Regions from separate parts of the Streptomyces sp. NPDC047085 genome, predicted to be linked through region 1. Evidence: riboswitches for the same ligand, from Rfam matches in the RefSeq annotation. Region 1 holds a riboswitch; the other holds the start of a gene.
The links. A riboswitch is a leader RNA that binds a small molecule or an ion and turns the genes downstream of it on or off. The one in region 1 is predicted to bind glycine.

Region 1 (14,390 bases):
GCGACGGCTGGGCTCTCCTGGTACTCGCCCTGAGCGGGGTCAGTGACTATCTCGACGGCAAGCTCGCCCGGCGCTGGAATCAGATCAGCAGCCTCGGCCGGCTTCTCGATCCCGCCGCCGACCGGCTCTACGTGCTTTCCACGCTGGTGGGTCTCACCTGGCGGGAGATCCTGCCGATCTGGCTGACCGCCCTCCTGTTGTTGCGAGAGCTGGTTCTGCTGGTGATGGTGGGCATCCTCAGGCGTCACGGCTATCCGCCGCCGCAGGTGAACTTCCTGGGGAAGGCAGCCACGTTCAACCTGATGTACGCGTTCCCGTTGCTGCTGCTCAGTGACGGGAGTGGTTGGATCGCGTCACTCGCTGCCATTTTCGGATGGGCGTTCGCAGGTTGGGGTACGACGCTCTACTGGTGGGCAGGAGTGCTCTACGTGGTTCAAGTCCGCCGTCTGGTGCGTGCGGACGCCATGGCCGATTGAGCTCGGCGATTGTCCTGACGTAGTGCTTCGATGGCCCGCGGGTGAAAAGTGCGGGACAATCTGGACGGGTGAAGTCGGCTGGACCGTCGTCTCTTGGAGGAGGACGCTTCCGACATGAAGGCCGTCGTGATGGCTGGTGGCGAAGGCACGCGCCTGCGCCCCATGACCTCAAGCATGCCCAAGCCGCTCCTGCCGGTGGCGAACCGCCCGATCATGGAGCACGTGCTACGGCTGCTCAAAAGGCACGGGTTGACCGAGACCGTCGTCACCGTGCAGTTCCTGGCATCGCTGGTCAAGAACTACTTCGGTGATGGCGAAGAGCTCGGAATGGAGCTCACTTATGCCAATGAGGAGAAGCCACTCGGTACCGCCGGAAGCGTCAAGAACGCCGAAGAGGCGTTGAAGGACGATGCCTTCCTCGTCATCTCCGGCGATGCCCTGACCGACTTCGACCTCACGGAGCTGATCAATTTCCACAAGGAGAAGGGCGCTCTGGTCACGGTCTGCCTGACCCGGGTGCCCAATCCGCTGGAGTTCGGCATCACCATCGTCGACGAGGAAGGAAAGGTCGAGCGCTTCCTCGAGAAGCCGACCTGGGGGCAGGTCTTCTCCGACACGGTGAACACGGGCATCTATGTCATGGAGCCCGAAGTCTTCAACTACGTCGAAGCCGACGTTCCCGTCGACTGGTCCGGTGACGTCTTTCCGCAGCTCATGAAGGAAGGCAAGCCGATCTACGGCTTTGTCGCCGAGGGCTACTGGGAGGACGTCGGCACCCACGAGAGCTATGTGAAGGCCCAGGCCGACGTCCTCGAGGGCAAGGTCGACGTCGACATCGACGGTTTCGAGATCTCGCCGGGCGTGTGGGTCGCCGAGGGCGCCGAGGTGCACTCGGACGCGGTGCTGCGCGGGCCGCTCTACATCGGTGACTACGCCAAGGTCGAGGCCGGCGCGGAAATCCGCGAGCACACCGTCGTCGGATCGAACGTGGTCGTCAAGAGCGGTGCCTTCCTGCACAAGGCCGTTGTGCACGACAACGTGTACATCGGGCAGCACAGCAATCTCCGCGGCTGCGTCGTCGGGAAGAACACCGACATCATGCGAGCGGCCCGGATCGAGGACGGCGCGGTCATCGGTGACGAGTGCCTGATCGGTGAAGAATCGATCGTTCAGGGCAATGTCCGGGTCTACCCGTTCAAGACCATCGAGGCCGGTGCCTTCGTCAATACCTCGGTCATCTGGGAGTCCAGGGGACAGGCGCATCTCTTCGGCGCCCGGGGTGTGTCCGGAATCCTGAACGTGGAGATCACGCCCGAGCTGGCGGTACGGCTGGCCGGCGCGTACGCGACCATGCTGAAGAAGGGCGCCACGGTCACCACGGCACGTGACCACTCCCGAGGGGCCCGTGCGCTCAAGCGGGCGGTCATCTCCGCCCTCCAGGCGAGCGCCATCGACGTACGCGACCTGGAGAACGTGCCGCTGCCCGTGGCACGGCAGCAGACCGCGCGCGGCAGCGCCGGCGGCATCATGATCCGGACCTCGCCGGGTGTCCCGGACTCCGTCGACATCATGTTCTTCGACGGGCAGGGAGCGGACCTGTCGCAGGGCAGCCAGCGCAAGCTCGACCGGGTGTTCGCGCGGCAGGAGTACCGGCGGGCGTTCCCGGGCGAGATAGGCGATCTGTACTTCCCGTCCAGCGTCTTCGACTCGTACACGGGTTCGCTGCTGCGGAACGTCGACACGACCGGGATCGCGGAGGCCGGTCTGAAGGTCGTCGTGGACGCCTCCAACGGCAGTGCGGGCCTCGTGCTGCCCAGCCTCCTCGGCAAGCTCGGTGTGGACTCGCTGACCATCAACCCCGGTCTCGACGAGTCCAGGCCCACCGAGACGGCCGAGATACGCCGCAAGGGGCTGATGCGGCTCGGTGAGATCGTGGCGTCCTCCGGGGCCGCGTTCGGCGTTCGGTTCGACCCGGTCGGCGAGCGGCTGTCGCTCGTGGACGAGAAGGGCCGGATCATCGAGGACGACCGGGCGCTCCTGGTGATGCTGGACCTGGTCGCCGCCGAGCGGCGCAGCGGGCGGGTGGCGCTGCCGGTGACCACGACCCGGATCGCGGAGCAGGTGGCCGCGTATCACGGCACCCAGGTCGAGTGGACGACCACGTCTCCCGACGACCTGACGCGCGTGGGCGGCGAAGAGGGCACCATTTTCGGCGGTGACGGCAAGGGCGGGTTCATCGTCCCCGAGTTCGGCAGCGTCTTCGACGGCACGGCGGCGTTCGTACGGCTGATCGGGCTGGTGGCGCGGACGCAGCTCACGCTGAGCCAGATCGACGCGCGGATTCCGCGGGCTCATGTCCTCAAGCGGGACCTGGCGACGCCGTGGGCCGTCAAGGGTCTGGTGATGCGGCGGGTCGTCGAGGCGGCCGGGGATCGCTTTGTCGACACGACGGACGGTGTGCGGGTCGTGGAGACCGACGGCCGCTGGGTGATGGTGCTGCCGGACCCGGCCGAGGCGGTCACGCACCTGTGGGCGGAGGGCCCGGACGACGCCTCCGCGCAGGCCCTGCTGGACGAGTGGTCGGCCGTCGTGGACAGCGCCGGACGGTAGACGGAGCGGCACCGAGCGGTGCGCCGAACGGTGGACGGCACGGCTCGGTGCGCAAATCCACCGCACGCGCGCGTGCCGGACAAGTGTCACTCTAAGGGGGCCTGTCCGGCACGCCGGTGGGGCCGTTCGGAGGTACGGCTCGCGACATGCGACGATGTGCGGCATGCCGCAGCAACCCCCCGTTCGGAGCAGCCCCGGGCGGCCGCCTCGCCCGGACGCGTCCATGTCGTTGATCACCAACGTCATGGACCACAGCCTCGACGACGGGTATGCCGAGGCCGCCGCCCGCAAGAAGTCCGAGGGCGAGGGCGGGCTGCCGAAGACCCTCAGGGCGAAGCTGGGCCTGGCGGGGGGTCTGGTCCTGGCGGCGCTCGTGGTGACCGTCGGCGCGGCACAGGCGCGCGTGGCGGCGCCGGTGGTGGCCAAGGAGCGCCAGGAGCTGATCGACCGCATCGACCGTGAGACCGCCTCCGCGGACAAGCTCGAGGGCGATGTCGACAAGCTGCGGGACGACGTGGGCGCGCGGCAGCGCGAGGCGCTGCGGGCGAGCGGTGGCGGCAGCAGTTCGGACGTGGTGGGCATCCTGTCCGGTGCCACGGCGGTGCACGGCCCAGGGGTCAGGCTCGTGGTGGACGACGCCAAGGAGGCCGACGCCGGCGGCGACGGCACCAATCCGCGCGAGACGTCCGGGTTCTCCGACACCGGGCGGGTGCGTGACCGGGACATGCAGCGCGTGGTCAACGGACTGTGGGCGTCCGGCGCCGAGGCCGTCTCCATCAACGGCCAGCGGCTGACCGCCCTGTCCGCGATCAGGGCCGCGGGTGACGCGATACTGGTCGACAACAAGCCGCTGGTACCGCCGTACACGGTGCTGGCCGTGGGGGACGGGCAACAGCTGAGCACCAGGTTCCAGAACAGCGCCGACGGGTTGTTCCTGCACGCTCTGGAACAGAACTTCGGCATCCGCGCCACCATCGCCACCGAGGGTGACGTTCGGCTGCCCGCCGCACCGAGCGTGACCGTACGTACTGCACAGCCGAACGCCGAGAAGACTGAGAAGGGCACATCGTGATCGCCGTACTGGGCCTCGTCGTGGGAGTCGTGGCCGGCCTGTTGGTCCGGCCCGAGGTTCCGGCGGTCGTCGAGCCGTATCTGCCGATCGCCGTCGTGGCGGCGCTGGACGCCGTCTTCGGTGGTCTGCGGGCCATGCTCGACGGCATCTTCGACGACAAGGTCTTCGTGGTGTCGTTCCTGTCGAACGTGGTCGTGGCCGCGTTGATCGTGTTCCTGGGCGACAAGTTGGGCGTGGGCGCGCAGCTGTCCACCGGCGTCGTGGTGGTCCTGGGCATCCGGATCTTCTCCAACGCCGCGGCCATCCGCCGGCACGTGTTCCGGGCGTGACACCGATGAGCGACCAGGACGAGCGGCCGGAGAACAGGCTGCGCAGGGAACTGCCCGACGAGGTCCCGGCGTCGGGGCCCGAGACCGAGCCGGCCGCGGCCGAGAGCGGTGAGCCGAAGCTCACCGGGCGTCAGCGGCTGGTCAAGGGGCTTTGGCCGCCGCGGCTCACCCGTGCGCAACTCATCGTCGCGGTGCTGCTGTTCGGGCTCGGCTTCGGGCTCGCGGTGCAGGTGGCGTCGAACAGCGACAGCGGCAGCGCCCTGCGCGGCGCCCGTCAGGAAGATCTTGTTCGCATCCTCGATGAACTCGACGACCGTACTCAGCGTCTTGAGGACGAGAAGCAGGGACTCGAAAAGCAGCGCCAGGAACTGCAGAGCAGCTCCGACCAGGCCGCGGAGGCCCGCAAGCAGACCGCCGAGAAGGAGAAGCAACTCGGCATTCTGGCGGGCACAGTCGCGGCGCAGGGTCCCGGCATCACCATGACGGTCGAGGACACGAAGGGGACGGTCAAAGCGGACATGCTGCTCGACGCGATCCAGGAGTTGCGCGCGGCCGGCGCGGAGGCGATCGAGATCAACGGGGTGCGCATCGTCGCGAACACCTATCTGACCGACTCCGGCAAGAGCGTGAGTGTCGACGGGAACAAGATCGACGCGCCCTATCGTTTCAAGGTCATCGGCAAGCCGCAGGACCTCGAGCCGGCGCTGAACATCCCGGGAGGCGTGGTGCAGACTCTGGAGAAGGAGCAGGCCACGGTGACTGTCGAGCGGTCGAGCAAGATCGTCGTGGATGCCTTGCGACAGGCGAAGCAGCCTGACTACGCTCGGTCGTCCTCCCGGTGAACCAGTGGTGCATGGGGGGCTTCCGGCAGGGGCATGAGGTTGCGGGGGGTCGGCGCACCGATGGGGAGGTGCGTGGTGGAAACTGTTTGGTGGAAACGGACGTTGTGAGGATGTCCGGGTCGACCGGTGTCGGCAATCAGGGTTCGTCCTGCCCCACGGGCGGGTCTGTTTCGGTCAAGGGGAATCGCCCGTGAAGTTGTTTGCGAAGTTGTTCGGCAAGAGCGCGCGAGAGGGCAGCGACAACGCGACCGCTCGCCATCGCGCACAGCCTGACGCGGAGGGCCAGCGCCCGCTGTTCCGGGACCAGGTCGCTGGTCCGGGCGGTGACATTTCCGGAGGCCAGGGCGCGGCGTCTGTTGACCCTGCCCAGTCCGGCGGCATAGGTTTCGGGCAACCGTCAACCTCAAGTGCGGGTGGAGGGTTTGCCTCTGACCCGTATGCGTCCAACGCCCCCGCGGGGCTTCCGCGGCAGGAGGATCCGTCCATGTCGGTCCTGGTGTGTACGAGGTGCGGTAACCGCAACGCGGAGAACGCCCGCTTCTGCTCCCACTGCGGTGCGCCCCTGCGTCCTGGTGTGGCGCCCGAGCGCGCCTCCGAGACCACGTCCACGATCTCCATCTCCGGCCTCGAGGCCTACGACGCGGAGGCGACCGGCCAGACGCCGATGCCGATGCTCTCGCCCGAGGCGCAGGCGGCCGTCGATGCGCTGCCGCTGGGCTCGGCGCTCCTGGTGGTGCGCCGGGGGCCGAACTCGGGCAGCCGCTTCCTGCTGGACGGCGACCTGACCACGGCCGGCCGTCATCCGCAGAGCGACATCTTCCTGGACGACGTGACGGTCTCGCGTCGCCACGTGGAGTTCCGGCGCTCCCCGGACGGTTCGTTCACGGTGGCCGACGTGGGCAGCCTGAACGGCACGTACGTCAACCGCGAGCGCATCGACCAGGTCGCTCTGTCGAACGGTGACGAGGTGCAGATCGGCAAGTACCGGCTGGTCTTCTACGCGAGCCGACAGGGCATCTGACCTCACCGGACGCCGTCCGGGGACCCCAGGGAAGGTCCATGCTTCAAACACCGAGCGGCGGTGCCGGAAGCGGTACCGCCGCCACGGACAGTGGGCTGATGAGCATCGGCACGGTGCTGAACGTGCTGCGCGACGAGTTTCCCGAAGTCACCATCTCCAAGATCCGTTTCCTGGAGTCGGAGGGGCTCATCGAACCGCGGCGGACCCCCTCGGGGTATCGCAAGTTCAGTGCCGGGGACGTCGAGCGCCTCGGTCACGTCCTGAGGATGCAGCGGGACCACTATCTGCCGCTCAAGGTGATCCGCGAGCATCTGGAGGCCATGGAGCGCGGTGAGGCCGTCCAGCTGCCCGTGGTGGGGCGGCAGCGCAGCCCGGAGGACGCGGAGTCGGAGCAGCCGTCCGACGGGCCCACGGTCGCCCGCGTCGGGCGGGCCGAACTGCTGGCGGCCGCCGGGGTCGACGAGGGTGACCTGAAGGAGTGGGAGTCGTACGGGCTGGTCGCTCCCCTGGAGGACGGGGCGTACGACGCCGAGGCCGTCACCGTGGCCTCGCTCGTGGCCGAGCTGGGCCGCTTCGGGATCGAGCCGCGCCACCTTCGGGTGATGAAGGCGGCCGCCGACCGCGAGGCGGGGCTCGTGGACCAGGTGGTGGCTCCGCTCAAGCGCCACCGCAACCCGCAGACCAGGGCACACGCCGAGGCCCGTACGAAGGAGCTGGCGGCGCTCACGGTGAAGCTGCACGCGGCGATGGTCAAGACCGCTCTCGGCGTGCGGCTGCCCTGAACGGAGGGGCGCCCGGAGGCCGGATCGGCCGCCTGTTCCCGGCCCGACTACCCAAACGTCCCGAGCACGGCCTAGGGTTGCTGTGTGAACGAGCTCGATGTCGTAGGTGTCCGGGTCGAAATGCCCTCCAACCAACCGATCGTGCTCCTGCGCGAAGTGGGGGGCGACCGTTACCTCCCGATCTGGATCGGGCCGGGAGAGGCGACGGCGATCGCCTTCGCGCAGCAGGGCATGGCCCCCGCACGACCGCTGACCCACGATCTGTTCAAGGACGTGCTGGAGGCCGTCGGTCAGGAGCTGACGGAAGTGCGCATCACGGACCTGCGTGAGGGCGTCTTCTACGCGGAGCTGGTCTTCGCCAGCGGGGTCGAGGTGAGCGCCCGTCCGTCCGACGCCATAGCGCTGGCCCTGCGCACCGGAACGCCGATCTTTGGCAGTGACACGGTGCTGGACGACGCCGGCATCGCGATTCCGGACGAGCAGGAGGACGAGGTGGAGAAGTTCCGCGAGTTCCTCGACCAGATCTCGCCCGAGGACTTCGGCACCAGCAGCCAGTGAGGCGCGGTCGGCCGCGCGTGCCGAGCCGCGCGGCCCCAGGGGCCCGGAACCGGCCGTTCAGCGGTGCGGCGACGGGCCGCCGCGACGGCAATTGCCAGCGGCCCGTGAGAGCGTCCTACGCCTTCCCACGACGGCATTCGGCTAGCCTTTCCCCGCGGTGGGGCACGGAAAACCACTCCTAGGGTGATTATCACTCGGCGTGCCGAGTGTGGCGATCGTTGACGCACCCCTGGTGACTGCCTACCGTCGAGAAGGCAGGTCAAGGACGGAGGTCGGCGTGAGCATCAGCGGCGACGGTACGGCTGGGGGTGCCCCCGGACGCGGTTTCGGGGAGAGCGGTCCGTACCCTCCCCCAGGCTCTCAGCTGCGTTCGAGCAGGGGATACGCTCATCCCGCCGGCGCGGCCGATCACGCCCCGCAGCGGCCGACGGTGGTGCCGAGCGGCGGAGGGGCGGCGTCCATGACGTCCGAGCAGATCGGGTATCGCGGCCCCACGGCTTGCGCGGCGGCCGGAATCACCTACCGGCAGCTCGACTACTGGGCCCGTACCGGGCTGGTCGAGCCGAGCGTACGGCCTGCCTACGGGTCGGGTACGCAGCGTCTCTACAGCTTCCGGGACGTCGTCGTCCTGAAGATCGTCAAGCGCTTTCTGGATACGGGCGTCTCGCTGCAGAACATCCGTACGGCCGTCCAGCACCTCAGAGAACGCGGTTTCCGTGATCTTGAGCGGATGACCCTCATGAGCGACGGTGCCACGGTCTACGAGTGCACCTCGCCCGACGAGGTGCACGCCCTGCTCCAGGGTGGTCAGGGCATCTTCGGGATCGCCGTGGGCGTGGTGTGGCGGGACGTGGAGAGCGCGCTCTCCCAGCTGCACGGCGAGCGCATCGACACCGGGGAGACCCTGGTGGGGCAGAACCCCGCGGACGAACTGGCGAGACGGCGCAACCGGGCGGTCTGACACCCCGGTCCGCCGGCGCCCCCACGGGGGCCGCATTGTCAGTGGCGTGGTGCAGCATCGGAGATGTGAGAAACGCGCCCACGATCCTGCATCTCGACATGGATGCCTTCTTCGCCTCGGTGGAGCAGGCGTCCAAGCCGAGCCTGCGCGGGAAGGCCGTCATCGTGGGCGGGCTCGGACCACGCGGGGTGGTGGCGACCGCGTCGTACGAGGCGCGGGTCTTCGGGGTGCACTCGGCGATGCCCATGGCCCAGGCACGCCGGCTCGCGCCGAACGCCGCGTACCTCGTGCCGCGCTTCGCGCTCTACCGGTCGGTCAGCGATCAGGTGATGGCGCTGCTGCGGGCGCTGTCGCCGCTGGTGGAGCCCCTGAGCCTGGACGAGGCGTTCGTGGACCTGGAGGCCGGGGGAGCGGCCTGGGACGAGGAGTCCGCGCTGCTGGCCGGGACCAAGCTGCGCGCGGACATACGGGCGGCCACGGGGCTGACGGGGTCGGTGGGGCTCGCCGCCTCCAAGATGCTCGCGAAGATCGCCTCGGAGCAGGCCAAGCCCGACGGCCTGGTGATCATCGAGCCCGGGACCGAGCGGGAGCTGCTGGGACCCATGTCGGTGCGGACCCTGCCCGGGGTCGGGCCGGCCACCGGGGATCATCTGCGGCGGGCCGGGATCACCACGGTCGAGGAGCTGGCCGAGGCGGGTGAGGACGAGCTGGTCCGGATGCTCGGCAAGGCACACGGGCACGCTCTGTACGCGATGGCGCTCGCGCGCGACGACAGACCCGTGGTGGCCGAGCGGGAGGCCAAGTCGGTGTCCGTGGAGGACACCTATGACGTGGACATCCATGACCGGCTCCGGGTCGGTCTGGAGGTCCAGCGGCTGGCCGACCGGTGCGTCCGGCGGCTGCGCGGATCCGGGCTGTCCGGGCGGACCATCGTGCTGAAGGTGCGGCGCTACGACTTCTCGACGCTGACCCGCTCCGAGACGCTCAGGGGGCCCACGGACGACCCCGCGGTGATCCGTGAGGCGGCCGCGCGGCTGCTGGAGTCCGTGGACACCACGGGCGGGGTGCGGCTGCTCGGCGTGGGCGTCTCCGGGCTCGCCGACTACACGCAGGAGGATCTGTTCGCGCAGGCGGCGCAGCCCTCGGGGGCGGCGGAGGCGCCGGACGGCGATGTGGCCGAGGCCGTGGAGCCGCCCCCGGAGCCCGCCGAGCGGCAGTGGCGTGCCGGGTACGACGTCCGGCACGCCGAGTACGGGCACGGCTGGGTGCAGGGCAGCGGCCTGGGACGGGTCACCGTGCGGTTCGAGACGCCGCAGTCGGAGCCGGGGCGGGTGCGGACGTTCTTGGTCGACGATCCTGATCTGGAGCCGGCGGAGCCGCTGCCGCTGGTGGAGGGTGTGGTGGAGACCGATGCTTAGGGGTCGCCGGCCGGTGCGGCTCAGGGGGCCGGCAGCCCCCTGAGCCGGGAAGGGTGCCTCAGGTTTCCTCCGTTCCCGCCAGCTTGCCGAAGTCGTGGTCGGGGATGTCGGTGGGTGGGGTCACGTCCAGACCGTAGTGGTGGTAGAGCTGCAGTTCCTGTTCGGGAGAGAGATGGCGGCCCACACCGAAGTCGGGGGCGTCCTTGATGAGCGCGCGGTCGAAGGGGACCCGGAGGGTGCCCTCGATCAGCTCGCTGGGCTCCAGCGGGACGAAGGCGTCCCGGGAGAACAGACCGGTGCGTATGGCCGCCCACTCCGGCACGCCGGTGGCGTCGTCGAGGTAGACCTCGTCGATGGTGCCGATCTTGGTGCCGTTGCGGTCGAGCGCCTTGCGGCCGATCAGGTTGCGCGGATCGATGTCGGTCTGCACGGTCCCTCTCCCTCCACTTGGTCGCAACTCATCCGTAAGCACTACAAAAGAGCAGATTCAGGGAGGCGGCCACTCGAGGCCCCGGGCGTTGACCTCGCTGGTAGTCTGGCAACGGCTGCTGACCCCGTGCGGGAGAGTCCTCCGAGCACTCGGAGGCGCCGAAGGAGCAACTCCTCCCCGGAATCTCTCAGGCCCCCGTACCGCACGGACGAGGTCACTCTGGAAAGCAGGGCGGGCGCCGACGGCTCCCGCCCTCACCGACGGTGAAAGCCGGGGCCCTCAGGGCGCCCGGTGAAGCTCTCAGGTTTGAGATGACAGAGGGGGAGGCCGTCTGGGCACCCACGCCGCGGTGCCCCTCGCAGGTCGTACAGACCAGGAGGCCTCCGTACATGACCGCCCATCGCATTCCGCTCTCCGAGCTCGAAGCGGGCATCCCCTTCGAGCAGCGCCACATCGGGCCCGACCAGGAGGCGCGGGCCAAGATGCTCGCGCACGTCGGCTACGGCTCGCTCGACGAGCTGACCGCCGCCGCGGTCCCGGATGTGATCAAGAACGCCGACGCCCTCGACCTTCCGGGCGCCCGCACCGAGGCCGAGGTAATCGCTGAGCTGCGCTCCCTCGCCGACCGCAACCAGGTCCTCGGGTCGATGATCGGGCTCGGCTACTACGGCACCTTCACGCCGCCCGTCATCCTGCGCAACGTCATGGAGAACCCCTCCTGGTACACGGCCTACACGCCGTACCAGCCCGAGATCTCCCAGGGCCGCCTGGAGGCCCTGCTGAACTTCCAGACGATGGTCGCCGAGCTCACCGGCCTGCCCACCTCCGGAGCCTCCCTGCTCGACGAGGGCACCGCCGCCGCCGAGGCGATGGCGCTGTCCCGGCGCATGGGCAAGAACAAGAAGGGCCTGTTCCTGGTCGACGCGGACACGCTGCCGCAGACCATCGCCGTCATCGAGACGCGCGCCGAGCCGACCGGCGTCGAGGTCGTCGTCGCCGACCTCAGCGAGGGCATCCCGGCCGACATCGCCGCACGTGAGATCAACGGCGTGCTGCTCCAGTACCCGGGTGCCTCGGGTGCCGTACGTGACCTCAAGCCGGTCATCGAGCAGGCGCACGAGCTGGGCGCCCTGGTCACGGTCGCCGCCGACCTGCTGGCGCTGACCCTGCTGACCTCGCCGGGCGAGCTGGGCGCGGACATCGCGGTCGGCACGACCCAGCGCTTCGGTGTGCCGATGGGCTTCGGTGGACCGCACGCCGGCTACATGGCGGTGCACGAGAAGTTCGCCCGCAGCCTCCCCGGCCGCCTGGTGGGCGTCTCCGTGGACGCCGATGGCAACAAGGCCTACCGCCTGGCGCTGCAGACCCGTGAGCAGCACATCCGCCGTGAGAAGGCCACCAGCAACATCTGCACCGCGCAGGTGCTGCTCGCCGTGATGGCCGGCATGTACGCCGTCTACCACGGTCCCGAGGGCCTGAAGGCCATCGCGCGGCGCACCCACCGGTACGCCACGATCATCGCCGAGGGCCTGAAGGCCGGCGGTGTCGAGATCGTCCACGGCGCCTACTTCGACACCCTCACCGCGCGCGTGCCCGGCAAGGCCGCCGAGGTCGTCGCCGCCGCCCGGGAGAACGGGGTCAACCTGCGTCTCGTCGACGCCGACCACGTCTCCCTCGCCTGCGACGAGACCACCAACCGGGCGCAGCTTGGCGCCGTCTTCGCCGCCTTCGGCGTCGAGGGCGACGTGGAGGCCCTCGACGCGGCCGCCGCGGAGGCCGTGCCCGAGGCGCTGCTGCGCACCGACGACTACCTGACCCACCCGGTCTTCCACGAGCACCGCTCCGAGACCGCGATGCTGCGCTACCTGCGCAAGCTGGCCGACCGCGACTACGCGCTCGACCGCGGCATGATCCCGCTGGGCTCCTGCACCATGAAGCTCAACGCGACCACCGAGATGGAGCCGGTCACCTGGCCCGAGTTCGGCCAGCTGCACCCGTTCGCGCCCGCCGAGCAGGCCGAGGGCTTCCTCACGCTCATCCACGAGCTGGAGGAACGTCTCGCCGAGGTCACCGGCTACGACAAGGTCTCGCTGCAGCCGAACGCCGGTTCCCAGGGCGAGCTGGCCGGTCTGCTGGCCGTCCGCGGCTACCACCGCGCCAACGGCGACGAGCAGCGCACGATCTGCCTGATCCCGTCCTCCGCGCACGGCACCAACGCCGCCAGCGCCGTGATGGCCGGTATGAAGGTCGTCGTCGTCAAGACCGCCGAGGACGGCGAGATCGACGTCGAGGACCTGCGGGCGAAGATCGAGCAGTACCGCGACGAGCTGGCGGTCCTGATGATCACCTACCCGTCGACGCACGGCGTCTTCGAGGAGCACGTCGCCGACATCTGCGCCCAGGTCCACGAGGCCGGCGGCCAGGTGTACGTCGACGGCGCCAACCTCAACGCCCTGGTCGGCCTCGCCAAGCCCGGCCACTTCGGCGGTGACGTCTCGCACCTGAACCTGCACAAGACGTTCTGCATCCCGCACGGCGGCGGCGGCCCCGGCGTCGGCCCGGTCGCGGTCCGCTCGCACCTGGCGCCGTACCTGCCGAACCACCCGCTGCAGCCGGCCGCCGGCCCGGAGACCGGCGTGGGCCCGATCTCGGCGGCGCCGTGGGGCAGCGCGGGCATCCTGCCCATCTCCTGGGCGTACGTCCGTCTGATGGGCGGCGAGGGCCTCAAGCGGGCCACGCAGGTCGCCGTGCTCTCGGCGAACTACATCGCCAAGCGTCTGGAGCCGCACTACCCGGTGCTCTACACCGGCCCCGGCGGCCTGGTCGCGCACGAGTGCATCATCGACCTGCGCCCGCTGACCAAGGCGACCGGCGTGAGCGTGGACGACGTGGCCAAGCGCCTGATCGACTACGGCTTCCACGCGCCGACCATGTCCTTCCCGGTGGCCGGCACGCTGATGATCGAGCCGACCGAGTCGGAGGACCTGGGCGAGCTGGACCGGTTCTGCGACGCGATGATCGCCATCCGCGCGGAGATCGAGAAGGTCGGCGCCGGCGAGTGGCCCGCGGACGACAACCCGCTGCACAACGCCCCGCACACCGCGGCCGCGCTCGGCGGTGAGTGGAAGCACGCCTACAGCCGCGAGGACGCCGTCTTCCCGGCCGGCGTCTCGGCCGCCGACAAGTACTGGCCGCCGGTGCGCCGCATCGACCAGGCCTACGGCGACCGCAACCTGGTGTGCTCCTGCCCGCCGCTGGACGCGTACGAGGACTGAGTGACGTCGTATGCCGTGATGCTGCCGTGATGCCGTTCGGCGGCACGCGGAGCGAGTGACGGGACGAGGCCCCGCCCGGACACCCGGGCGGGGCCTCGTCCGTGTCAGCCGGTGATCGGGCCTCACGGTGTCAGGCGGTGATCAGGGCCTCGTCCGTGTCAGGTGGTGGTCAGGGCCACCTCTGTCGACTTGATCAGGGCCACCACGCGGTCACCGGCCTTCAGCCCGAGGTCGTCCGCGGACTCCTGGGTGATCGCGGAGGTGAGGACGCCGCCGCCGTCGACCGCGACCTTGACGGTGGCCATGGCGGCGCCGGAGGAGACGTCGCTGACGGTGCCGGGCAGCTGGTTGCGGATCGAGATGTGCCGCGGGTGTTCGGTGGCGAGGGACACCTCGGTCGACTTCACCAGAGCGCGGACGGAGGTCCCCTCGGACAGCCCGAGGTCCCGTACGGCCTCCAGGGTGATCGCGGCGGTCAGGTCCTGGCCGCCGGCCAGCCGGATCTTCGCGGTCGCCATGACCTCGCCGGGGTGGACCGCCGTGACGGTGCCGGGAAGCTGGTTGCGGATACTCATGGTCATGGGCCCACACCGTAATGTGCGCGGCTGCTCACGCA
Region 2 (14,390 bases), on a different contig from region 1:
CGTGGAGCGAGACGGAGACCGGGCGGACGGGCCCTTCGCCGGGAGCCGGGGTCTCATGGACATTCCGGGGACTTTCCGCCGCGTAAGCAGGGAAGGCCCAGACAGCGCTGAAAGACACGAACGCGCTGGTCAGGGCCAGTTCCCTCAGCACTCGATGATGTTCACCGCAAGCCCGCCCCGGGCCGTCTCCTTGTACTTGACGCTCATGTCCGCGCCCGTGTCCTTCATGGTCTTGATGACCTTGTCGAGGGACACCTTGTGGGAGCCGTCGCCGCGCATGGCCATCTTCGCGGCCGTGACGGCCTTCACCGCGGCCATGCCGTTGCGCTCGATGCACGGGATCTGGACGAGGCCGCCGACCGGGTCGCAGGTGAGGCCGAGGTTGTGCTCCATGCCGATCTCGGCGGCGTTCTCGACCTGCTCCGGGCTGCCGCCCAGGACCTCGGCCAGGGCGCCCGCGGCCATGGAGCAGGCGGAGCCGACCTCGCCCTGGCAGCCGACCTCGGCGCCGGAGATGGAGGCGTTCTCCTTGAAGAGCATGCCGATCGCGCCGGCGGCCAGCAGGAAGCGGACCACGCCGTCCTCGTCGGCGCCGGGCACGAAGTTGATGTAGTAGTGCAGGACCGCGGGGATGATGCCGGCCGCGCCGTTCGTGGGGGCGGTGACGACCCGGCCGCCGGCCGCGTTCTCCTCGTTCACCGCCATCGCGTAGAGCGTGATCCACTCCATGGCGTGCGCCAACGGGTCGCCCTCGGCGCGCAGCTGGCGGGCGGAGACGGCCGCGCGGCGGCGGACCTTGAGGCCGCCGGGCAGGATGCCCTCGCGGGAGATGCCGCGGCTCACGCACTCGCGCATCACGCGCCAGATCTCCAGCAGGCCGGCCCGGATCTCCTCCTCGGTGCGCCAGGCCCGCTCGTTCTCCAGCATCAGGGAGGAGATCGACAGACCGGTCTCCTTCGTGAGGCGGAGCAGCTCGTCGCCGGTGCGGAAGGGGTACTTCAGGACCGTGTCGTCCAGCACGATCCGGTCCGCGCCGACCGCGTCCTCGTCCACGACGAAGCCGCCGCCGACCGAGTAGTACGTCTTCGTGGACAGCTCCGTGCCCGCGGCGTCGTACGCCCAGACCGTCATGCCGTTGGCGTGGTACGGGAGCGCCTTGCGGCGGTGCAGGACGAGGTCGTCGTCGAAGGAGAACGGGATCTCGTGCTCGCCGAGGAGGCTGATGCGGCCGGCGTCCTTGATCGCCTGCACCCGCTCGTCGGCGGTCTCCACGTCGACCGTGCGCGGCGAGGCGCCCTCCAGGCCGAGCAGGACCGCCTTCGGGGTGCCGTGGCCGTGGCCGGTCGCGCCGAGCGAGCCGTACAGCTCGCAGCGCACGGACGCGACGGAGCCGAGCAGGCCCTCGTTGCGGAGCCGGCGGGCGAACATGCGTGCCGCGCGCATCGGGCCGACCGTGTGGGAGCTGGACGGGCCGATGCCGATCGAGAACAGGTCGAAGACCGAGATGGCCACGGGTGACTCCTCAATACGGGGTGGTGCAGCGGGTCGGCACCGCGCACACCTTCCGGTGTCCTTCCAGTGTGCGCGGTGCCGGGTGAAACGGGTCGTGCCGGGACTTACTTGTTCAGGCCCGACTTACTTGTTCAGGCCCGGGTACAGCGGGTGCTTGTCGGCCAGGGCCTTGACCCGGGCCTTCAGGCCTTCCGCGTCGTACGAGGGCTTCAGCGCCTCGGCGATCACGTCCGCGACCTCGGCGAAGTCCTCGGCCGTGAAGCCGCGGGTCGCGAGGGCCGGGGTGCCGATCCGCAGGCCGGAGGTCACCATCGGCGGGCGCGGGTCGTTCGGGACCGCGTTGCGGTTGACGGTGATGCCGACCTCGTGGAGGCGGTCCTCGGCCTGCTGGCCGTCCAGCTCGGACGCGCGCAGGTCGACCAGGATCAGGTGGACGTCCGTCCCGCCGGACAGGACGTTCACCCCGGCCTCACGGGCGTCGGCCGCCGTCAGGCGCTCGGCGAGGATCCGCGCGCCCTCGACCGTGCGGCGCTGGCGCTCCTTGAAGTCCTCGCTCGCCGCGACCTTGAAGGAGACCGCCTTCGCCGCGATCACGTGCTCCAGGGGGCCGCCCTGGAAGCCCGGGAACACGGACGAGTTCAGCTTCTTCGCGAAGTCCTTCTTGGCGAGGATGATGCCGCCGCGCGGGCCGCCGAGGGTCTTGTGGGTCGTGGAGGTGACCACGTCCGCGTGCTCGACCGGGTTCGGGTGGAGACCGGCGGCGACCAGGCCGGCGAAGTGCGCCATGTCGACCCACAGGTACGCCTCGACCTCGTCGGCGATCCGGCGGAACTCGGCGAAGTCCAGCTGCCGCGGGTACGCCGACCAGCCCGCGATGATCACCTTGGGGCGGTGCTCCTTGGCGAGGCGCTCGACCTCGGCCATGTCGACCAGGCCGGTCTCGGAGTCCACGTGGTAGGCGACCACGTTGAACTGCTTGCCGGAGAAGTTCAGCCGCATCCCGTGGGTCAGGTGGCCGCCGTGCGCCAGGTCCAGGCCGAGGATGGTGTCCCCGGGCTGGGCCAGCGCGAACAGCGCCGCCTGGTTGGCGGAGGCGCCGGAGTGGGGCTGCACGTTGGCGTACTCGGCGCCGAACAGCTCCTTGATCCGGTCGATGGCGATCTGCTCGGCGACGTCGACGTGCTCGCAGCCGCCGTAGTAGCGGCGGCCCGGGTAGCCCTCGGCGTACTTGTTGGTCAGGACCGAACCCTGGGCCTCCATCACCGCGAGCGGCGCGAAGTTCTCGGAGGCGATCATCTCCAGCGTCGACTGCTGGCGGACCAGCTCGGCGTCGACCGCGGCGGCGACCTCCGGGTCCAGCTCGTGCAGGGGGGTGTTCAGGACAGTCATACGGCTACGACTCCTCAGCCGGCGATCTCGGCGGTGTACTCGTCGGCGGAGAGCAGGTCCTTCGGCTCCTCCGCGACACGCACCTTGAACAGCCAGCCGCCCTCGAAGGGGGCGGAGTTCACCAGCGCCGGGTCGTCGACGACGTCCTGGTTGGCCTCGACGACCTCGCCGGTGACCGGCGAGTACAGGTCGGAGACGGACTTGGTCGACTCCAGCTCGCCGCAGGTCTCGCCCGCGGTCACCGTGTCACCGACCTCGGGGAGCTGGGCGTAGACGACGTCACCGAGCGCGTTGGCCGCGAACTCGGTGATGCCGACCGTCGCGACGCCGTTCTCGTCGGCGGCCGACAGCCACTCGTGCTCCTTGCTGTAGCGCAGCTGCTGCGGGTTGCTCATGGCCTGAATTCTCCTGTACGCGGGAAAGTGCTGATCGACGGGGGAGTGCTGAAACTGCTGGTGAGCAGGCGATATGTGGGCAGGGTCACGTGATCGTCACGGACCGGGCCGCCCCGGCCTGCCGGCGCTGTGATCAGTGTCTACTTCTGACGCCTGTAGAAGTGTCTACTTCTGACGCTTGTAGAAGGGCAGCGCCACGACCTCGTACGGCTCATGGCTGCCCCGGATGTCCACACCGACGCCCTCGGTGCCCGGCGCCGCGTGCGCGGCGTCGACGTAGGCCATGGCGATCGGCTTGCCCAGGGTGGGGGAGGGGGCGCCGGAGGTGACCTCGCCGATCACCTCGCCGCCCGCGACGACGGAGTACCCGGCGCGCGGCACCCGGCGGCCCTCGGCGATCAGGCCGACCAGGACGCGCGGCGGGTTCTGCTCGGCCCGGGCGGCGGCCTCGGTGAGCGCCTCGCGGCCGACGAAGTCGCCCTCCTTCTCGAACTTCACCACGCGGCCGAGCCCGGCGTCGAACGGGGTCAGCGAGGTGGTCAGCTCGTGCCCGTACAGCGGCATGCCCGCCTCCAGGCGCAGGGTGTCCCGGCAGGACAGGCCGCACGGCACCAGGCCGACGCCCTCGCCGGCCTTGGTCAGCGCCTGCCACAGCTCCACGGCGTGCTCGGGCTTCACGAACAGCTCGAAGCCGTCCTCGCCGGTGTAGCCGGTGCGGGCGATCAGCGCCGGGACACCGGCGACGGTGCCGGGCAGGCCCGCGTAGTACTTCAGGCCGTCCAGGTCGGCGTCCGTGAGGGACTTCAGGATGCCAGGGGACTCGGGGCCCTGGACCGCGATCAGCGCGTACGCGTCACGGTCGTCACGCACCTCGGCGTCGAAGCCCTCGGCGCGCTCGGTCAGCGCGTCGAGGACGACCTGGGCGTTGGAGGCGTTGGCGACGACCATGTACTCGGTCTCGGCCAGCCGGTAGACGATCAGGTCGTCCAGGATGCCGCCGTCGGCCTGGCAGATCATGGTGTAGCGGGCGCGGCCGACGCCGACGGAGGCGATGTTGCCGACGAGGGCGAAGTTCAGGAAGGCGGCGGCCTGCGGGCCGGTGACCGTGATCTCACCCATGTGCGAGAGGTCGAAGAGCCCGGCCTTGGTGCGCACGGCGAGGTGCTCGTCGCGCTCGGAGCCGTAGCGCAGCGGCATGTCCCAGCCGGCGAAGTCGGTCATCGTCGCTCCGAGCGAGCGATGCAGCGCGTCCAGCGCGGTGTGACGCAGCTCAGTGGGTTCGGTACTGCTCATCGGACGGTCGTCTCCCAAGGCAATGACGGGCGAGGTCTTTCCTCCCCATCTGTCATCGGAACCTGAGAGGTTCGCCATGACCACCGACTTGGAAAAAGTCGCAGGTCACGGCTTGCACCTTGGGTGGAGCCACTGACACAGCGGCCCGCTTTTCAGATGTGCCTCGCCCGCGCGGTAACGGGGCCTGAGAGATTCAAGGGAGGGACTTGCTCCTTCGGCGTCCCAGCGAAGGCTGCTGGGAACTCTCCCGCGCGGATTCAAGCGGCCGGTATGCAGTTGGCGGGCACATCATTGCACGCCGCGCCCCCACCCGTCAGGGCCGCATCTGTAACCGAGCTGTGGCAGTACGCGCACCCAACCACTGGACAGCGCGCATTACCTTCTCTTTACATTCAAAGGGCAAGGGATCCCCCGAGGCCCCCAGGGGAGGACGATCACGGTGAACAGGACCACGGCGTACGCCACCACCACCGGCATCGCGGTGCCGCAGCAGCCCTCCGCCCCCGCCCGCACCGGCGCCCGCGCGCGCCGCGCCGACCGTCCGGCCCCGGTCGTCCGCGACCTGCGCGACCGCGCCGGCCAGGGCCCCCGCGCCCTGTGCTTCGGCCCGCAGGACCTGGTGGTGATCACCGGCCTGCCCGGCAGCGGGAAGTCCACCCTGATGCGCCGCGCGGTCCCCGGCCGGCGCGTCGACTCCCAGGACACCCGCGAGCGCTGGGACGCCCGTGCGCCCCGCTTCCTCCCCTACGCGCTCTACCGCCCCCTGGTCCGCCTCGCCCACTACGCCGGGCTGCGCCGCGCCCTCGCCACCGGGGAGGGAGTGGTCGTGCACGACTGCGGCACCCAGGCCTGGGTGCGCTCCTGGATGGCCCGCGAGGCCCGCCGCCGCGGCGGCACCCTGCACCTGCTCCTCCTCGACGTCACCCCCGCCACCGCCCGGGAGGGCCAGCGCGAGCGCGGCCGGGGCGTCTCCCGGTACGCCTTCGGCCGTCACCGCCGCACGACCGCCCGGCTGCTGCGCGGGGTGCAGCGGGGCGAGCTGCCCGCCGGCTGCGGCTCCGCGGTGCTGCTGGACCGCGCGGCGGCGGACGCCCTGCAGCGGATCGTGTTCACGGGCTGAGGGGTTGCCACCGCCACCGGATAGCCTTTGGCCCCACAGCATGGTTCCCAGCAGGCGGTAGGCACATGGACTTCCCGGCGGACGTTCCCGCGGACTTCCCGGCACAGGCGCATCCCCACCCGCACGGCGGTTGGCCCGGCAACGAGCTGGAGGAGGTGCTGTCGGCCTCCCTGGGCATCCCCTCCGCGGGCGGTCGGATCGTCGAGGTCCTCGGCCGCAGCTTCGTCTGGGTCCCGCTGCCCAATGGCGGCGGCCCGGACAGTGGCACGCTGGACCTGCCCACCCTGGACCTCGACGGCCAGGCGTACGTGCCGGTCTTCAGCTCCGAGGAGCAGCTGCGCCACGTGGCCGGCCCCCACATGTCGTTCACCGTCGCCCCCGCCGTCGAGTTCGCCCGCGGTCTGCCCCCGCAGGTGGGCATGGCGGTCAACCCGGACGGCGTGGTCGGCCTCCCCCTGCCGCCCGAGGCGGTCGCCGAACTCTGCCGCGCGGGCCGCACCCCGCTGGACGGCCCCGCCACCGGCGGCCGGGTCCGGCTCTTCGAGCCCGACTGGCAGGACGACCCGGTCGACTTCCTCTCCGCCGCCTCCGCCGAGTTCGCCGCGACCGGCGTGGTCCTCACCGCCCGTCGCTGCCTGGCCGCCATCGAGACGGACGACCCCGTGATGTTCGTCGGCGTCGAGCTCACCCAGTACGAGGGCGACATCCGGGCCCTCCCCCTGGAAGCCCTGGGCCGCGCCCTCGGCACCGTCCCCGTCCAGTGGCCGGTCAACCTGGTCCTCCTGGACGTGACGGACGACCCGGTGGCCGAATGGCTCAGGACGAACGTCCGACCCTTCTACGAGTACGGCCACTAGAGGCCGACCCCAGGGGCAGCCGGCCCAGGGGCGCGGGGCTGTGCCCGATATGCGGCTCCGCCGCGTGGGCGCGACAACCCACGATGAAGCCGCAGACGACCGACGGCATTTCGCGGCACGTCCAGCGGAGCGCCCAGGCGCTTAAGCTGTCCCCAAACGAGGGGCACTGAAAAGAGAAGGGCACGACAGGTGAGCGCGAGCCACAGCGGCAGCGTCGAGCACATGCTGCGCCAGGTCACCCCCGGCCGCTACGACGCCTACGAAGCACTGCTGCGCGCCCTCGCCACCCCCTCCTCCGGTCAGATCTGGATGCTCCTGTGGCACGGCCAGGCCGGCTCCCCGGACGCCCAGTACGGGAACATGGAGGTCGGCGGCTTCAGCTACGCCCCGTGCGTGACCTCCGCGCAGGAGCTCTCGGCGAGCGGCTGGAACCGTTCCTACGAGGTGGTCGACGGCCTCGACGTGGCCCGCACCCTCTATCCCGACCACTACGGCCTCTGGCTCAACCCGCACGCCCCGGGCGGCGGTGTCGGCATCCCCTGGCTGGACCTGCGCCGCATCGCCACCGGTCTGGACCGCCAGCCGGCCGGGCCTCTGCGCGTGTCCGAACCCGGCATCGACATCCCGCAGTTCTACGCCCTGCTCGCCCAGAACGCCCACCGCACCCCCGCGCTGCGCTCCCTGCGCCGCGCCTGGGTGCAGCCCGCGCTCGGGGCGCCGTACCTCGTCCTCGGCCTGGACGTGTACGACACCTCCCCGGCGGCGGTCGACTCGGTGCGGGCGATGATGCAGCAGTCCGTCGGCGCCGTACCTGAGGGCCTGCCGGTCTCCACGGTCGCGATGAGTGACGACTACGACCCGGTCGTGATGTGGATGCGCGCCAACTCCCGCCCGTTCTACGACCGTGACGCCCATGCGGCCGGCCCCCAGCCCCAGGAAGGGGCCCCGGCCGCCGGTTACGGCTATCCGCCCGTGCACGGCGCCTACTGAGCCGCGCACCGCGGGCCCGACGAGGCCTTCCCCGCCCGTCCCCGTCCATCGTGATGTCCGTCACATGTGAGGGGGTGTCCCGACCTGGGCGTGTGTGCGCGGGGTTGAGGGCGACGGGCGGGTGGTCACCGGGTGTGACCGGCGCGTCCGGGGGTCGGTTCCGGCCGTTCGGATAACGGAACCCCCATCGCCGTATCACGGTTACGCATACTTTCGCCTTGGACTCTGGCGGGTGATCGCAGCCACGCTGAAGACTCCCCACTCAAGACACACGAGGTGCTCACCTCGTGCTCTTGTGCAAGTCGACAAAGCCGCAAACCTTCGCGGCAGACGCGGGCCGGGCAACAACCGGCTAGAGGGGTCGGGTTACCAGTGACCGCACCGATCGAGACCACCGGGGCAGAGGCCGAGACCCCGCCCGAGGCTGTGCTCGCCGGGGTCAAGAAATCCCAGATCGAAGGGCGTTCGCTCTCACAGATCGCCTGGACCCGGTTCAAGCGGGACAAGCTGGCCGTTGCGGGTGGCGTCGTCGTCATCCTGCTCGTGCTGATGGCGGTGCTCGCCAAGCCGATCGAGTGGGCTTTCGGGCTGGACCCCAACGAGTTCCACCAGAACCTCATCGACCCGGCCCTGCTGGCCCCCAAGGGCAGCTGGGGCGGGATGAGCTGGGACCACCCGCTGGGCGTGGAGCCGCAGTACGGCCGTGACATGCTCGCCCGCATCATCGAGGGCTCCTGGGTCTCGCTGCTGGTCGCCGGCGGCGCCACCCTGCTGTCCGTGGTCATCGGCACCGTGCTCGGCGTCGTCGCCGGCTACTACGGCGGCTGGGTCGACAGCGCCATCAGCCGGCTGATGGACACCTTCCTGGCGTTCCCGCTGCTGCTGTTCGCCATCGCCATCTCGGCCTCGGTGCAGGACGGTTTCTTCGGATTCAACGGGCTGCCGCTACGGATCGGCGTACTGATCTTCGTGATCGGCTTCTTCAGCTGGCCGTACATCGGCCGTATCGTGCGCGCCCAGACGATGAGCCTCGCGCGGCGCGAGTTCGTGGAGGCCGCCACCAGCCTGGGCGCCCGCGGCCCGTACATCCTGTTCCGCGAACTGCTCCCCAACCTCGTCGCGCCGATCCTCGTCTACTCGACGCTGATCATCCCGACGAACATCCTCTTCGAGGCCGCGCTGAGCTTCCTCGGAGTCGGTATCGCACCGCCGCAGGCCTCTTGGGGCGGAATGCTCAGCAACGCCGTGGATCTCTACACAGCGGATCCGCAGTTCATGTTCGTGCCCGGACTGGCGATCTTCATCACCGTCCTGGCATTCAACCTGCTGGGTGACGGGCTGCGTGACGCGCTCGACCCTCGCAGCAAGTGATCCACATCGATCGAGGGGGCATTCCTCACGTGAAGACGAGAAGGGTTACCGCGGCCGTGGCCACGGTCCTGGCGGTCTCGCTCGGCGCTGCCGCGTGCGGCGGCGGTAACGACAGCAAGAACAACGGCAGCGGTGGCGGTAGCGCCGCGAAGGACGCGGCGCTGGACTCCATCGTCAACGCGTCGAGCAAGAAGGGGGGGACGGTCAACCTCGAGGACTCCGACGTTCCCGACTCCCTGGACCCGGGCAACACGTACTACGGCTTCGTGCAGAACTTCTCGCGTCTGTACGCCCGTACGCTGGTCACGTTCAAGCCGGCCGCCGGCAAGGACGGCCTCACGGTCGTCCCGGACCTCGCCGACTCCCTCGGCAAGGCCAGCCCGGACGCCAAGACCTGGACGTACCACCTGCGTTCCGGCCTGAAGTTCGAGGACGGCACGCCGATCACGTCCAAGGACGTCAAGTACGCGATCGAGCGCTCCAACTTCGCGCCCGAGGCCCTGTCCAACGGCCCGACGTACTTCAAGGCGTACCTGAAGGGCGGCGAGAAGTACAAGGGCCCCTACAAGGACAAGAAGGGCCTCGACTCCATCGAGACCCCGGACGACCAGACGATCGTCTTCCACCTGGCCAAGCCTTTCGCCGACTTCGACTACCTGGCGACCTTCTCCCAGACGGCCCCCGTGCCGCAGGCGAAGGACGACGGCGCGAAGTACGTCCAGCACATCGTGTCCTCCGGCCCCTACAAGTTCGCCTCGTACGAGGAGGGCGCCAGCGCCTCCCTCGTCCGTAACCCGAACTGGGACCCGAAGTCGGACCCGATCCGCAAGGCGCTGCCGGACAAGATCAACGTCAAGTTCAAGGTCAACCCGGTCACGGTCGACAACGACCTGCTCGCCGACAAGATCACGGCTGACATCACCGGCGCCGGCGTGCAGCCGCAGACCCAGCCGAAGATCCTGAACGGCAAGTACGCCAAGCAGACGGACAACTCCTACGCGGGCGCCACGGGCTACATGGCCCTGAACCTGCACGTCGCCCCGTTCGACAACGTCCACTGCCGCAAGGCCGTCCAGTGGGCCCTCGACAAGCAGTCGGTCATCGACGCCATGGGTGGCGCGCCGAAGGGCGACGTGGCCACCACGCTGCTGCCGCCGTCGGTCAACGGCTACACCAAGTTCGACACCTACGCCACGGCGGGTCACAAGGGTGACGTGGCCAAGGCCAAGGACGAGCTGAAGCAGTGCGGCAAGCCGAGCGGCTTCTCCACCACGCTGACCGCCCGCGCCGACCGCCCCGCCGAGGTCGCGGCCGCCACGGCCATCCAGAACTCGCTGAAGGCCGCCGGCATCAAGGTCGACATCAAGCAGTTCCCCTCCGGCAAGTACTTCTCCAACTTCGCCGGTGTCCCGAGCTACGTCCACCAGCACAAGCTCGGCATGATGATGATGGCGTGGGGCGCCGACTGGCCGACCGGCTACGGCTTCCTCGACCAGATCATCGACGGTTCGGCCATCAAGCCCTCGGGCGGCAACAACCTGATGGAGCTGAACGACCCGAAGATCAACAAGGCTCTGTCCGACGCCATCGCCAACACCGACTCCGCGGCCCGTACCAAGGCCTGGGGCGACATCGACAAGATGGTCATGGACAACGCCTCGGTCGTCCCGCTGATCTACCGCAAGAACCTGCTGATCAGGCCTACGTCCGCGACCAACGTCACGGTCACGCAGGCGTACCTCGGCATGTACGACTACACGCTGCTGGGCTCCTCGAAGTAACAGCAGGCCGGATACCCCTGAAAGGCAGGTGAAGGCGCCGGGCGGCCGGGACGGACACACTCCGTCCCGGCCCCCCGGAGCCGCACAGCTGTGGCTGCGTACATCATCCGACGCGTCTTCGGCGCCGTGGTGCTGCTGCTGGTGGTCAGCGCAGTCACCTTCGCAATCTTCTTCCTGGTCCCCCGCCTGGGCGGCCAGACGGCCACCCAGCTGGCCACCCAGTACGTCGGCAAGGACGCCAACCCCGAGTCCATCGCCGCGATCAAGAAGAACCTGGGCTTCGACCAGCCCATCTACATCCAGTACTGGGACTACATCAAGGGCCTGTTCGTAGGCGCCGACTACAAGTTCGGTCCGGACGCCACGCACTGCAGCGCCCCCTGCTTCGGGTACTCCTTCAAGAGTCACATCGAGGTGTGGCCGCAGCTCACGCAGCGCATCCCGGTCTCCTTCTCGCTGGCCGTCGGCGCGGCCGTGATCTGGCTGATCTTCGGTGTCACCACCGGCGTCATCTCGGCGCTGCGCAAGGGCAAGCCCGTCGACCGCATCTCGATGTTCATCGCGCTCGCCGGCGTCTCGCTCCCGATCTTCTTCACCGGCCAGGTCATCAACGCGCTGTTCATCTACCAGTGGCCCATCTGGGACAGCACCGACTACGTGCCCTTCACCGAGAACCCGGGTGAGTGGGCCTGGCACCTGCTGCTGCCCTGGATCAGCCTCGCGTTCCTCTTCTCCGCGACCTACGCCCGGCTCACCCGGGCGGGCATGCTCGAGACGATGAGCGAGGACTACATCCGGACGGCCCGGGCCAAGGGCCTCAAGGAGCGCACGGTCGTCACCAAGCACGGCCTGCGCGCCACCCTCACCCCGATCGTGACCATCTTCGGCATCGACTTCGGCACCCTCATCGGTACCGCGGTGCTCACCGAGACGGTCTTCTCGCTCCAGGGGATCGGTGCGTACTCGATCCAGGCCATCAAGGACAACGACCTGCCCATCGTGATGGCCGTGACCCTGGTAGCGGCGTTCTTCATCGTCTTCGCAAATCTCGTCGTCGACCTGGTGTACGCAGCCATCGACCCCCGCGTGAGGTACTCGTGAGCAAGCTCGAAAAGGCGGCACTGGGCGAACCGGCCACGGACGTCGCCGCCCCTTCCGACGCCCAAGACGCGTTCCTCTCCGTTCGCGATCTGCGCATCCACTTCAACACCGACGACGGTCTGGTCAAGTCCGTGGACGGCGTCAGCTTCGACGTCCGGCGCGGTCAGACGCTCGGCATCGTGGGCGAGTCGGGCTCCGGCAAGTCCGTGACGTCCCTCGGCGTCATGGGCCTGCACCGCGCGGTGAACGCCAAGGTCTCCGGCGAGGTGTGGCTGGACGGGCAGGAGCTGATCGGCGCCGACCCGGACGAGGTCCGCCGGCTGCGCGGCCGCAAGATGGCGATGATCTTCCAGGACCCGCTGTCCGCGATGCACCCCTACTACAAGGTCGGGGACCAGATCATCGAGGCCTACCGGGTCCACCACAAGGTCAGCAAGAAGGTGGCCCGCACGCGTGCCATCGAGATGCTCGACCGGGTCGGCATCCCCGAGCCCGCCAAGCGCATCGACGGCTACCCGCACGAGTTCTCCGGCGGTATGCGCCAGCGCGCCATGATCGCGATGGCGCTGGTCAACAACCCCGAACTGCTCATCGCGGACGAGCCGACCACCGCCCTCGACGTGACCGTCCAGGCGCAGATCCTCGACCTGATCCGGGACCTGCAGAAGGAGTTCGGCTCCGCGGTCATCATGATCACGCACGACCTCGGCGTGGTCGCCGAGATCGCCGACGACGTCCTGGTGATGTACGGCGGCCGGTGCGTGGAGCGCGGACCGGTCGGGGAGATCTTCGAGAAGCCGCAGCACCCGTACACCTGGGGCCTGCTCGGCTCGATGCCGCGCATCGACCGCGACACCGCCGACCGGCTCACCCCGGTCAAGGGCCAACCGCCGAGCCTCATCAACGTCCCCTCGGGCTGTGCCTTCCACCCGCGCTGCCCGTACGCGGACCTCCCCAAGGGGAACGTCACCCGCACGGTGCGCCCCGAGCTGGAGCTGGCGGAGGGCGGCCACTGGTCCGCCTGCCACCTCTCGGCCGAGGACCGTACGCGGATCTGGACCGAAGAGATTGCGCCGAAGCTGTGAGTGAGACGAAGAAGACAGACACCGTCGAGGACGCCGCCGGCAAGGCCGCGGTCCCGCAGCAGGCGTCGGCTCCCGAGGGCGGCTCCGCCGACCGGGAGGTGCTGCTCCGGGTCAAGGGCCTGACGAAGCACTTCCCGATCAAGAAGGGCCTCCTGCAGCGCCAGGTCGGCGCCGTGAAGGCGGTCGACGGCATCGACTTCGAGGTGCGCAAGGGCGAAACCCTGGGCGTCGTCGGCGAGTCGGGCTGCGGCAAGTCGACCATGGGCCGGGTCATCACCCGCCTCCAGGACCCGACCGGCGGCACGATCGAGTTCGAGGGCCGGGACATCACGCGGCTGAGCACCGGGCAGATGCGCCCGATGCGCCGCGACATGCAGATGATCTTCCAGGACCCGTACGGCTCCCTGAACCCCCGGCACACCATCGGCTCGATCGTCTCGGCGCCCTTCCGGCTCCAGGGCGTCGAGCCCGAGGGCGGGGTGAAGAAGGAGGTCCAGCGGCTCCTGGAGCTGGTCGGCCTCAACCCCGAGCACTACAACCGCTATCCGCACGAGTTCTCCGGCGGTCAGCGCCAGCGCATCGGCATCGCCCGCGCGCTCGCCCTGAAGCCGAAGCTGGTCGTCGCCGACGAGCCGGTGTCCGCGCTGGACGTGTCGATCCAGGCCCAGGTCGTCAACCTCATGGACGACCTCCAGGAGGAGCTGGGCCTGACGTACGTGATCATCGCGCACGACCTGTCCGTCGTCCGGCACGTCTCGGACCGGATCGCGGTGATGTACCTCGGCAAGATCGTCGAGCTGGCCGACCGCAACTCGCTGTACGAGGCGCCGATGCACCCGTACACCAAGGCGCTGATGTCGGCCGTGCCGATCCCGGACCCGAAGCGGCGGGGCACCAAGAGCGAGCGCATCCTGCTGCGCGGTGACGTCCCGTCGCCGATCGCGCCGCCCTCCGGCTGCCGTTTCCACACCCGGTGCTGGAAGGCGACGCAGATCTGCAAGACGACCGAGCCGCAGCTGGTGGAGCTGAAGCCCGGTCAGCGGGTCGCCTGCCACCACCCGGAGAACTTCGCCGACCAGGCTCCGCAGGACACGGTCCTGCTGACGGCGGCGAAGGAGGCCTCCGAGCTGGTCGGTGAGGCGGTCCTGGAGGGCTCGGCTCACGAGGCGTCGGCGGAGCCGGCCGAGGCGGCCGAGGATGCGGCTGACGAGGCGTCGGCTCAGGAGGCGTCGGCCGAGGCGGAGGCCGAGGAGGCACCGGCTGAGCCCGAGGCTGAGGAGGCGTCGGCCGAGGCCGAGGCTGAGGAGGCGTCGGCCGAGGCCGCGGAATCCGAGGCTCCGGCCCCCAAGTCCCAGGAGTCAACCGACAAGTAGCACATGACGACTGGGCAAAGTCATGTACATGCCTGAGCGGGAGAGTTCAGAGTCGTCCGTGTCCGAATGATTCGGCACACGCTCGAAGGGACGACTCATGAATCTCTCCCGTTCGGCACGCTT

Region 2: linked by a shared signal. The riboswitch ahead of gcvT (glycine cleavage system aminomethyltransferase GcvT) and the one ahead of gcvP (aminomethyl-transferring glycine dehydrogenase) in region 1 are both predicted to bind glycine.

What each region holds. Positions count from the first base shown of each region.
Region 1 is NZ_JBEYUW010000017.1:157,182-171,571, reverse strand. It holds gene ABZ865_RS38250 (CDP-alcohol phosphatidyltransferase family protein) at 1-476, shown strand, start outside; gene ABZ865_RS38245 (mannose-1-phosphate guanyltransferase) at 591-3,086, shown strand; gene ABZ865_RS38240 (DUF881 domain-containing protein) at 3,241-4,158, shown strand; gene ABZ865_RS38235 (small basic family protein) at 4,155-4,487, shown strand; gene ABZ865_RS38230 (DUF881 domain-containing protein) at 4,493-5,329, shown strand; gene ABZ865_RS38225 (FHA domain-containing protein) at 5,520-6,350, shown strand; gene ABZ865_RS38220 (MerR family transcriptional regulator) at 6,389-7,132, shown strand; gene ABZ865_RS38215 (bifunctional nuclease family protein) at 7,217-7,690, shown strand; gene ABZ865_RS38210 (MerR family transcriptional regulator) at 7,968-8,651, shown strand; gene ABZ865_RS38205 (DNA polymerase IV) at 8,717-10,069, shown strand; gene ABZ865_RS38200 (PRC-barrel domain-containing protein) at 10,128-10,499, opposite strand; glycine riboswitch at 10,619-10,712, shown strand; gene gcvP (aminomethyl-transferring glycine dehydrogenase) at 10,889-13,774, shown strand; gene ABZ865_RS38190 (TOBE domain-containing protein) at 13,933-14,355, opposite strand; gene ABZ865_RS38185 (ABC transporter ATP-binding protein) at 14,384-14,390, opposite strand, start outside.
Region 2 is NZ_JBEYUW010000008.1:304,945-319,334, reverse strand. It holds gene ABZ865_RS26860 (L-serine ammonia-lyase) at 145-1,512, opposite strand; gene glyA (serine hydroxymethyltransferase) at 1,636-2,901, opposite strand; gene gcvH (glycine cleavage system protein GcvH) at 2,916-3,296, opposite strand; gene gcvT (glycine cleavage system aminomethyltransferase GcvT) at 3,462-4,589, opposite strand; glycine riboswitch at 4,752-4,849, opposite strand; gene ABZ865_RS26840 (AAA family ATPase) at 5,023-5,709, shown strand; gene ABZ865_RS26835 (enhanced serine sensitivity protein SseB) at 5,775-6,566, shown strand; gene ABZ865_RS26830 (enhanced serine sensitivity protein SseB C-terminal domain-containing protein) at 6,756-7,556, shown strand; gene ABZ865_RS26825 (ABC transporter permease) at 7,929-8,927, shown strand; gene ABZ865_RS26820 (ABC transporter substrate-binding protein) at 8,957-10,708, shown strand; gene ABZ865_RS26815 (ABC transporter permease) at 10,799-11,809, shown strand; gene ABZ865_RS26810 (ABC transporter ATP-binding protein) at 11,806-12,894, shown strand; gene ABZ865_RS26805 (dipeptide ABC transporter ATP-binding protein) at 12,891-14,267, shown strand; gene ABZ865_RS26800 (M1 family metallopeptidase) at 14,365-14,390, shown strand, end outside.